Regions from separate parts of the Micromonospora globbae genome, predicted to be linked through region 2. Evidence: predicted binding sites of a transcription regulator. Region 2 holds the regulator's gene; the other holds the start of a gene.
The links. Region 2 encodes HrcA, which represses chaperone genes, less so after heat shock. Its sites were predicted from a motif close to GGTTNGCACNCTCNNNNNGAGNGTGCNAACC; they were not measured.
Positions count from the first base shown of each region.

Region 1 (3,382 bases), 560 kb from region 2:
CAGACCGGCGATGGAGGCGGCGTTGGCGACCGCGTTGCGGGTGACCTTCACCGGGTCCAGGATGCCGGCCTTGGCCAGGTCGACGTACTCGCCGGTGGCGGCGTTCAGGCCGGTGCCCCACTCGGCGTCGACGACCTTCTGCACCACCACGTAGCCGTCGTGGCCGGCGTTCTGGGCGATCCAGCGCAGCGGCTCGACCAGCGCCTTGCGCACGATCGAGACGCCGACCTTCTCGTCACCGGTGAAGCCGAGGTCGTCGGCGAGCACCGGCAGGATCTGCGCCAGCGCGGCGCCGCCACCGGGCACCGTGCCCTCCTCGACCGCGGCCTTGGTCGCGGCGATGGCGTCCTCGATGCGGTGCTTGCGCTCCTTCATCTCGACCTCGGTAGCCGCGCCCACCTTGATGACCGCGACACCGCCGGAGAGCTTCGCGAGCCGCTCGGAGAGCTTCTCCCGGTCCCACTCCGAGTCGGACGCCTCGATCTCCTTGCGGATCTGGGCGACCCGGTCGGCGACGTCGGAGGACTTGCCGCCGCCGTCGACGATCGTCGTGGTGTCCTTGTCGACGACGACCCGGCGGGCCGAGCCCAGCACCTCCAGGCCGACCTGGTCGAGCTTGTAGCCCAGCTCGGGAGCGATGAGCTCCGCGCCGGTGAGGATCGCCATGTCCTGCAGCATCGCCTTGCGGCGGTCGCCGAAGCCGGGGGCCTTGACCGCGCAGACCTTCAGGGTCTTGCGCAGCGAGTTGACCACCAGGGTGGCCAGGGCCTGGCCCTCGACGTCCTCGGCGATGATGAGCAGCGGCTTGCTGTTCTGCAGGATCTTCTCCAGCAGCGGCAGCAGCTCCTCGATCGCCGAGATCTTCTGCGTGGTGATCAGGATGTACGGGTCCTCCAGGACCGCCTCCTGCGCCTCCGCGTCGGTGACGAAGTTCGGCGAGATGAAGCCCTTGTCGAACTGGAGACCCTCGGTGACCTCCAGCTCGGTGGCGAGGGTGGAGCCCTCCTCGACGGTGATGACGCCGTCGCGGCCGACCTTCTCCATCGCCTCGGCGATCATGTCGCCGATGGTGGCGTCCTGCGCGGAGACCGTCGCGACGTGCGCGATGGACTCCCGGCCGGCCACCTCGACGGCACGGCCCAGCAGGGCCTCGGAGACCTTGCCGGCCGCCGCGTCGATGCCCCGCTTGAGGCCGGTCGGGTTGGCGCCGGCCGCCACGTTGCGCAGGCCCTCACGGACCATCGCCTGGGCCAGCACGGTGGCGGTGGTGGTCCCGTCGCCGGCGACGTCGTTGGTCTTGGTCGCCACCTCCTTGACCAGCTGCGCGCCGAGGTTCTCGTACGGGTTGGTGAGCTCGATCTCCTTGGCGATGGTCACACCATCGTTGGTGATCGTGGGCGCACCAAACTTCTTGTCCAGGACGACGTTGCGCCCGCGCGGGCCGAGGGTGACCTTCACCGCGTCCGCGAGGGCGTTGACACCGTGCTCGAGCAGGTGTCGGGCGTCGTCCGAGAAGCTCAGGATCTTCGCCATGAATGTCCCTTCAAGCGGCGGTGCCCCGGCCCGGCGAGCCGGACCGGGGCAACGACACTGATCGGTTGCTTACTTCTCGATGACCGCGAGGACGTCGCGGGCGGAGAGCACCAGGTACTCCTCGCCGGCGTACTTGACCTCGGTGCCGCCGTACTTCGAGTAGATGACGGTGTCGCCGACCTTGACGTCAACCGGGATCCGGTTGCCCTTGTCGTCGATCCGGCCCGGGCCGACAGCGAGGACGGTGCCCTCCTGCGGCTTCTCCTTGGCGGTGTCGGGGATCACGATGCCCGACGCCGTGGTGGTCTCAGCCTCGTTCGCCTGGACCAGGATCCGGTCCTCGAGCGGCTTGATCGCAACCTTGGTCGCGGTAGTCACGGGCATACCCTCCTGGGGTACTGGTTTCTGTGCCGGCCGGCAGGGCCGACCAGCGTCAATCTGCCACATGCCACCGGGCGGGGCCGTCGTCGCGGGTGCCGGTCCGCCTGGCGTTCAGCGCCCGGGTCAGCGGACCCGGAAGCTGGCACCCTCGGGTTGAGAGTGCTAATCGCAGGTTATGCCGTGGCTAGCACTCCGTCAAGGAGAGTGCCAACGCGCCGGGCCCTCGTGTCGCCACAGTTCCGCCACACGTCACCGCGACACGCCGGGGACCCGTCGCCACACCGTGACGCACCGCCTACGTTCCGGCCCCGTACCGCCGCGCGAAGGGGTTGGAGTGAGCCAGATACCGACAGTGACGTTCCTGCGGAGCCAGCTCCGCCGTGCCCGCCAGGGGCGCGGCCTTAGCCAGGAGGAACTGGGCAGACTGATCAACTACTCGTCGTCGCAGGTGAGCGCGATCGAGACGGGCGACCGCCCGGTCAACCCGGACTACCTGGCCCGGGTCGACGCCGCGCTGGACACCGGCGGCCTCTTCGTCGCCATGCTGGAGCTGATCCGCTTCCACGCCGCGCCGGACTGGTTCCGCCCGTGGGAGGAGATTGAGCGGGAGGCCACCGCGCTGCGCTGGTATGACCCGGCAGTGGTGCCGGGCCTGCTCCAGACCGAGGGGTACGCCCGGGCGATGCTGGGCGTGGGCGGGGAGCTGACCGCCGAGGAGATCGAGGCGCGGGTGGTCGCCCGGCTGGCCCGGCAGTCCCTGCTCACCGGCGATCCGCGACCGCAGCTCGTCGCCGTGCTGGAGGAGCAGGCGCTGCGCCGGCAGGTCGGTGACCGGAGCGTCATGCGCGACCAGATGGCGCACCTGCTGGCCGTCGGCGCCGAGCCGAACGTGCACGTCCGGGTCGTACCGGCCGCAGCCCCCTGGCACGCCGGGCTCAATGGCCCCTTCATCCTGGCCCGGCTCGACGGCGGCGCCGAGCTGGCGCACCTCGACAACCAGCTCCGGGGCCAGACGGTGGACGCCCCTAACGACGTTGCCGCCCTGGGGCGGCGCTGGGAGAGTGTGACGGGTGAGGCGCTGCCACGCAGGCAGTCCGCCCGGCTCATCGAGGAAGTGGCGAAGACATGGACCTGAGCCGCGCCGCCTGGCGCAAGTCATCCCGCAGCAACAGCAACGGCGGCGCCTGCGTCGAGGTCGCCGACAACCTGCCCGGCGTGGTCGCCGTCCGCGACAGCAAGGACCGGACCGGCCCGGTCCTCACCTTCACCCCGGCGAGCTGGCGGGCCTTCGTCGCCGCCACCCCCGGCCGACGCTGACCCCGGCCGGCGGGCCCGGAGAATGGGCGGGTGGACCTCGACCAGCTCGCCGCCCTGCGTACGCCCGAGGGGGTGAACGCGCTCGACGCGGCGGCCCGGGTGGCCGACGGCGACCCGCTGGCCGCGGCGTCCGCCCTGCGCGCCGCCGGGG
Region 1 covers NZ_CP108084.1:6,373,707-6,377,088, reverse strand. The annotation lists gene groL (chaperonin GroEL) at 1-1,533, opposite strand, end outside; gene groES (co-chaperone GroES) at 1,603-1,917, opposite strand; gene OG994_RS29255 (helix-turn-helix domain-containing protein) at 2,249-3,049, shown strand; gene OG994_RS29250 (DUF397 domain-containing protein) at 3,040-3,231, shown strand; gene OG994_RS29245 (THUMP-like domain-containing protein) at 3,262-3,382, shown strand, end outside.
Region 1: a site for HrcA is predicted at 2,052-2,082, ahead of groES (co-chaperone GroES). Genes of this name have one in related genera too.

Region 2 (3,382 bases):
CGGCTCGCGGAGGGGCGCTCGCCCGGCCTCGCCCGGGAGGTGCTCACCCCGGACGAGGCCCACATGGAGGACGTGATGCTGCGCCTGCGTCTCGTGTCGGGGCTGCCGCTGGACGCGCTGGATCCCGCCGGGCGGGCCGGCGCGGAGCGGGCGCTCGCCGACGGTCTGCTGGCCCCGGCCGAGTACGCGGCCGGCCGCGCCGTGCTCACCCTGCGCGGCCGGCTCCTGGCCGACGCCGTCGTCCGGGACCTGCTTCCCTAACGGCCGGGCTCCGGCCGGCCGGGGGAGCGGCCGACCGGGGTCACTTGATGAAGCTCGCCGACATCGGGTAGCGGTAGGTCGTGCCCTCGTTGGCCCGCATGCCGGCGACGATGCCGAACACGATCTGGATCACCACGACGGCGATGCTCGGCAGGAACAGCAGGCACCAGCTCACGAAGAGCAGGACGAAGGCGATGGCCGACCACAGGATCTGGAAGTTCAGCGCGGCCACCGCGTGCGCCCGTACGGTCGGGGACTGCTGCCCGCGGGCCAGGTAGGCGATCAGCGGGCCGACGAAGCCGAGCGGGCCGAAGCTGATCAGGGCGCCGACGGCACCGCCGAAGTGGGCGACCAGGGCCCACGTCTTGTCCTCGTTGTTGGCGTAACCGGCGGGCGGGCCGTAGCCGCCGGCCGGGTAGCCCGCTCCCGGCGGCGGGTAGCCGGGGCCCGGCGGCGGGTACCCGCCCGGTGGGGGATAGCCGCCCGGGGGTGGATTGCCGCCCGGGGGCGGGTAGCCGCCGGACGGCGGCTGGTCCCCGGCGGGCGGCGGATAGCCACCGGGCGGGGGATAGCCAGCCGGTCCCGGCGCGCCGGACAGTGGTGCGGTGGGCGGCTCGTCCGCGGCGGACGGGCCGGGTGCTGCCGGCGGCTGGGTCGGGTCCGACGGGTGATCGTCGGGGTGACCACCGCCGGGAGGGCGAGGTGGTTCAGTCATGGACGTCACGGTAGGGGCCGTCCGCAACGGCACGCCAGGGCGACACCGCCGGGTCGGACCGGCCGTTCGGCCGAGTGCGACCGGAGGCGCCGGGCGCCGTGACGTGGCCGGGGGCGCACCGACGGTGCGTCGTTGATCATCGCGTCGGCGGCCCCGCCGACGTAGACTGGCACTCGCTACAGTCGAGTGCCAGGAACGCCGCCCGCGGTGCCGAGCGCCGGGGGCCGATGCGCGTAGGAGGTGGGGAGGATGGGTCTCGACGACCGCAAGCTCGCCGTGCTCCGCGCGATCGTCGAGGACTACGTCGCGACCCAGGAGCCGGTCGGCAGCCGAGCGCTGGTCGAGCGGCACCAACTCGGGGTCTCCCCGGCGACGGTCCGCAACGACATGGCGGTGCTCGAGGAGGAGGGTTACATCCGGCAGCCGCACACCAGCGCCGGACGGGTGCCCACCGACCGCGGCTACCGGCTCTTCGTCGACCGCCTGTCGAAGGTCAAGCCGCTCAGCCCGGCCGAGCGCCGGGCCATCGAGCGCTTCCTGGTCGGCGCGGTCGACCTCGACGACGTGGTGCACCGCACGGTGCGCCTGCTGGCCCAGCTGACCCGGCAGGTGGCCGTCGTGCAGTACCCGAGCCTCGCCCGCTCGTCGGTCCGGCACCTGGAGCTGGTGCCGATCTCCACCACGCGGCTGATGCTCGTCATGATCGCCGACACCGGCCGGGTCGAGCAGCGGCTCGTGGAGATGCCGGCGCCGATCCTCGCCGACGACGTCACCGACATGCGCCGGCTGGTCAACGAGAAGCTGGTCGGCACCCGCCTGTCCGAGACGCCGCCGCTGGTGCAGGCGCTGGTCGACGAGGCCAGCCCCGACCGGCGGCCGGCCATGGCCGCGCTCTCCAGCGTGCTGCTGGAGACGCTGGTCGAGCGGCACGAGGAGCGGATCGCGCTGGCCGGCACGGCCAACCTGGCCCGCAGCGGGCTGCTCGACTTCCAGGGCTCGCTGCGACCGATCCTCGAGGCCCTCGAGGAGGAGGTCGTGCTGCTCAAGCTGATCGGCGAGGTCGAGCCGAGCACGATGCGCGTCCGTATCGGCGACGAGAACGAGATCGACAACCTGCGCGCCGCCTCCGTGGTGAGCACCGGCTACGGGCCGGGCTCGACGATCGTCGGTGGTCTCGGTGTGCTGGGGCCGACCCGGATGGACTACCCCGGCACCATCGCCACGGTGAGGGCCGTGGCACGCTACGTGGGCGACCTGCTGGCCCAGAACTAGGCAGTACCGTCCGGCGGGCTTGCCGCCGGCGGCCGGCGCAACGCGAGACGAACATGAGGACACGGAACGCAGTGGCCAGGGACTACTACGGCATTCTCGGCGTGAGCCGGGACGCCTCCGACGACGAGATCAAGCGCGCCTACCGCAAGCTGGCGCGCAAGTACCACCCGGACGTCAATCCGGACCCGGAGGCCCAGGAGAAGTTCAAGGACATCAACGCCGCGTACGAGGTCCTCTCGGACGACCGGAAGCGGCAGATCGTCGACCTCGGCGGCGACCCGCTCGCTCCGGGCGGCGGCGGTCCCGGTGGCGCGGGCGGCCCCGGCGGCGCCGGTCCGTTCGTCGGGTTCCAGGACATCATGGACGCGTTCTTCGGCGGCGCCGCCGGCGGCTCGCGCGGTCCCCGGCCGCGTACCCGGCCCGGCGCCGACGCCATCCTGCGCCTGGAACTGGACCTGCACGAGACCGCGTTCGGCGTCGAGGCGCCCATCACCGTCGACACCGCCGTCCTGTGCACCACCTGCTCCGGCGCGGGAACCGCCGCGGGCACCCACCTGGCCACCTGCGAGGCGTGCGGGGGCCGCGGCGAGGTGCAGTCGGTCCAGCGCACCTTCCTCGGCCAGGTCGTCTCCGCCCGGCCCTGCACCGTCTGCCAGGGGTACGGCACCACCATCCCGCACCCCTGCCCGACCTGCGCGGGCGACGGCCGGGTACGCACCCGGCGTTCGCTGACCGTGAAGATCCCGGCCGGCGTCGAGGACGGGATGCGGATCCGCCTGGCCCAGCAGGGCGAGGTGGGTCCGGGCGGTGGCACCGCCGGCGACCTCTACGTGGAGATCCACGAGCGCCCGCACGACGTGTACTCCCGCAAGGGCGACGACCTGCACTGCCGCGTCACGGTGCCGATGACGGCGGCCGCGCTGGGCACCCGGCTGACCATCAAGACGCTGGACAGCGAGGAGACCGTCGACGTCAAGCCCGGCACCCAGCCGGGCAGCACGCTGCGGCTGCGCGCGCGGGGCGTGCCGCACCTGCGCGGCACCGGCCGGGGCGACCTCTACGTCCACCTCGACGTGCGGACGCCCACCAAGCTCGACGCCGATCAGGAGCGCATGCTGCGCGAGTTCGCCAAGA
Region 2 covers NZ_CP108084.1:70,959-74,340, forward strand. The annotation lists gene hemW (radical SAM family heme chaperone HemW) at 1-261, shown strand, start outside; gene OG994_RS00325 (DUF4870 domain-containing protein) at 302-976, opposite strand; gene hrcA (heat-inducible transcriptional repressor HrcA) at 1,226-2,248, shown strand; gene dnaJ (molecular chaperone DnaJ) at 2,320-3,382, shown strand, end outside.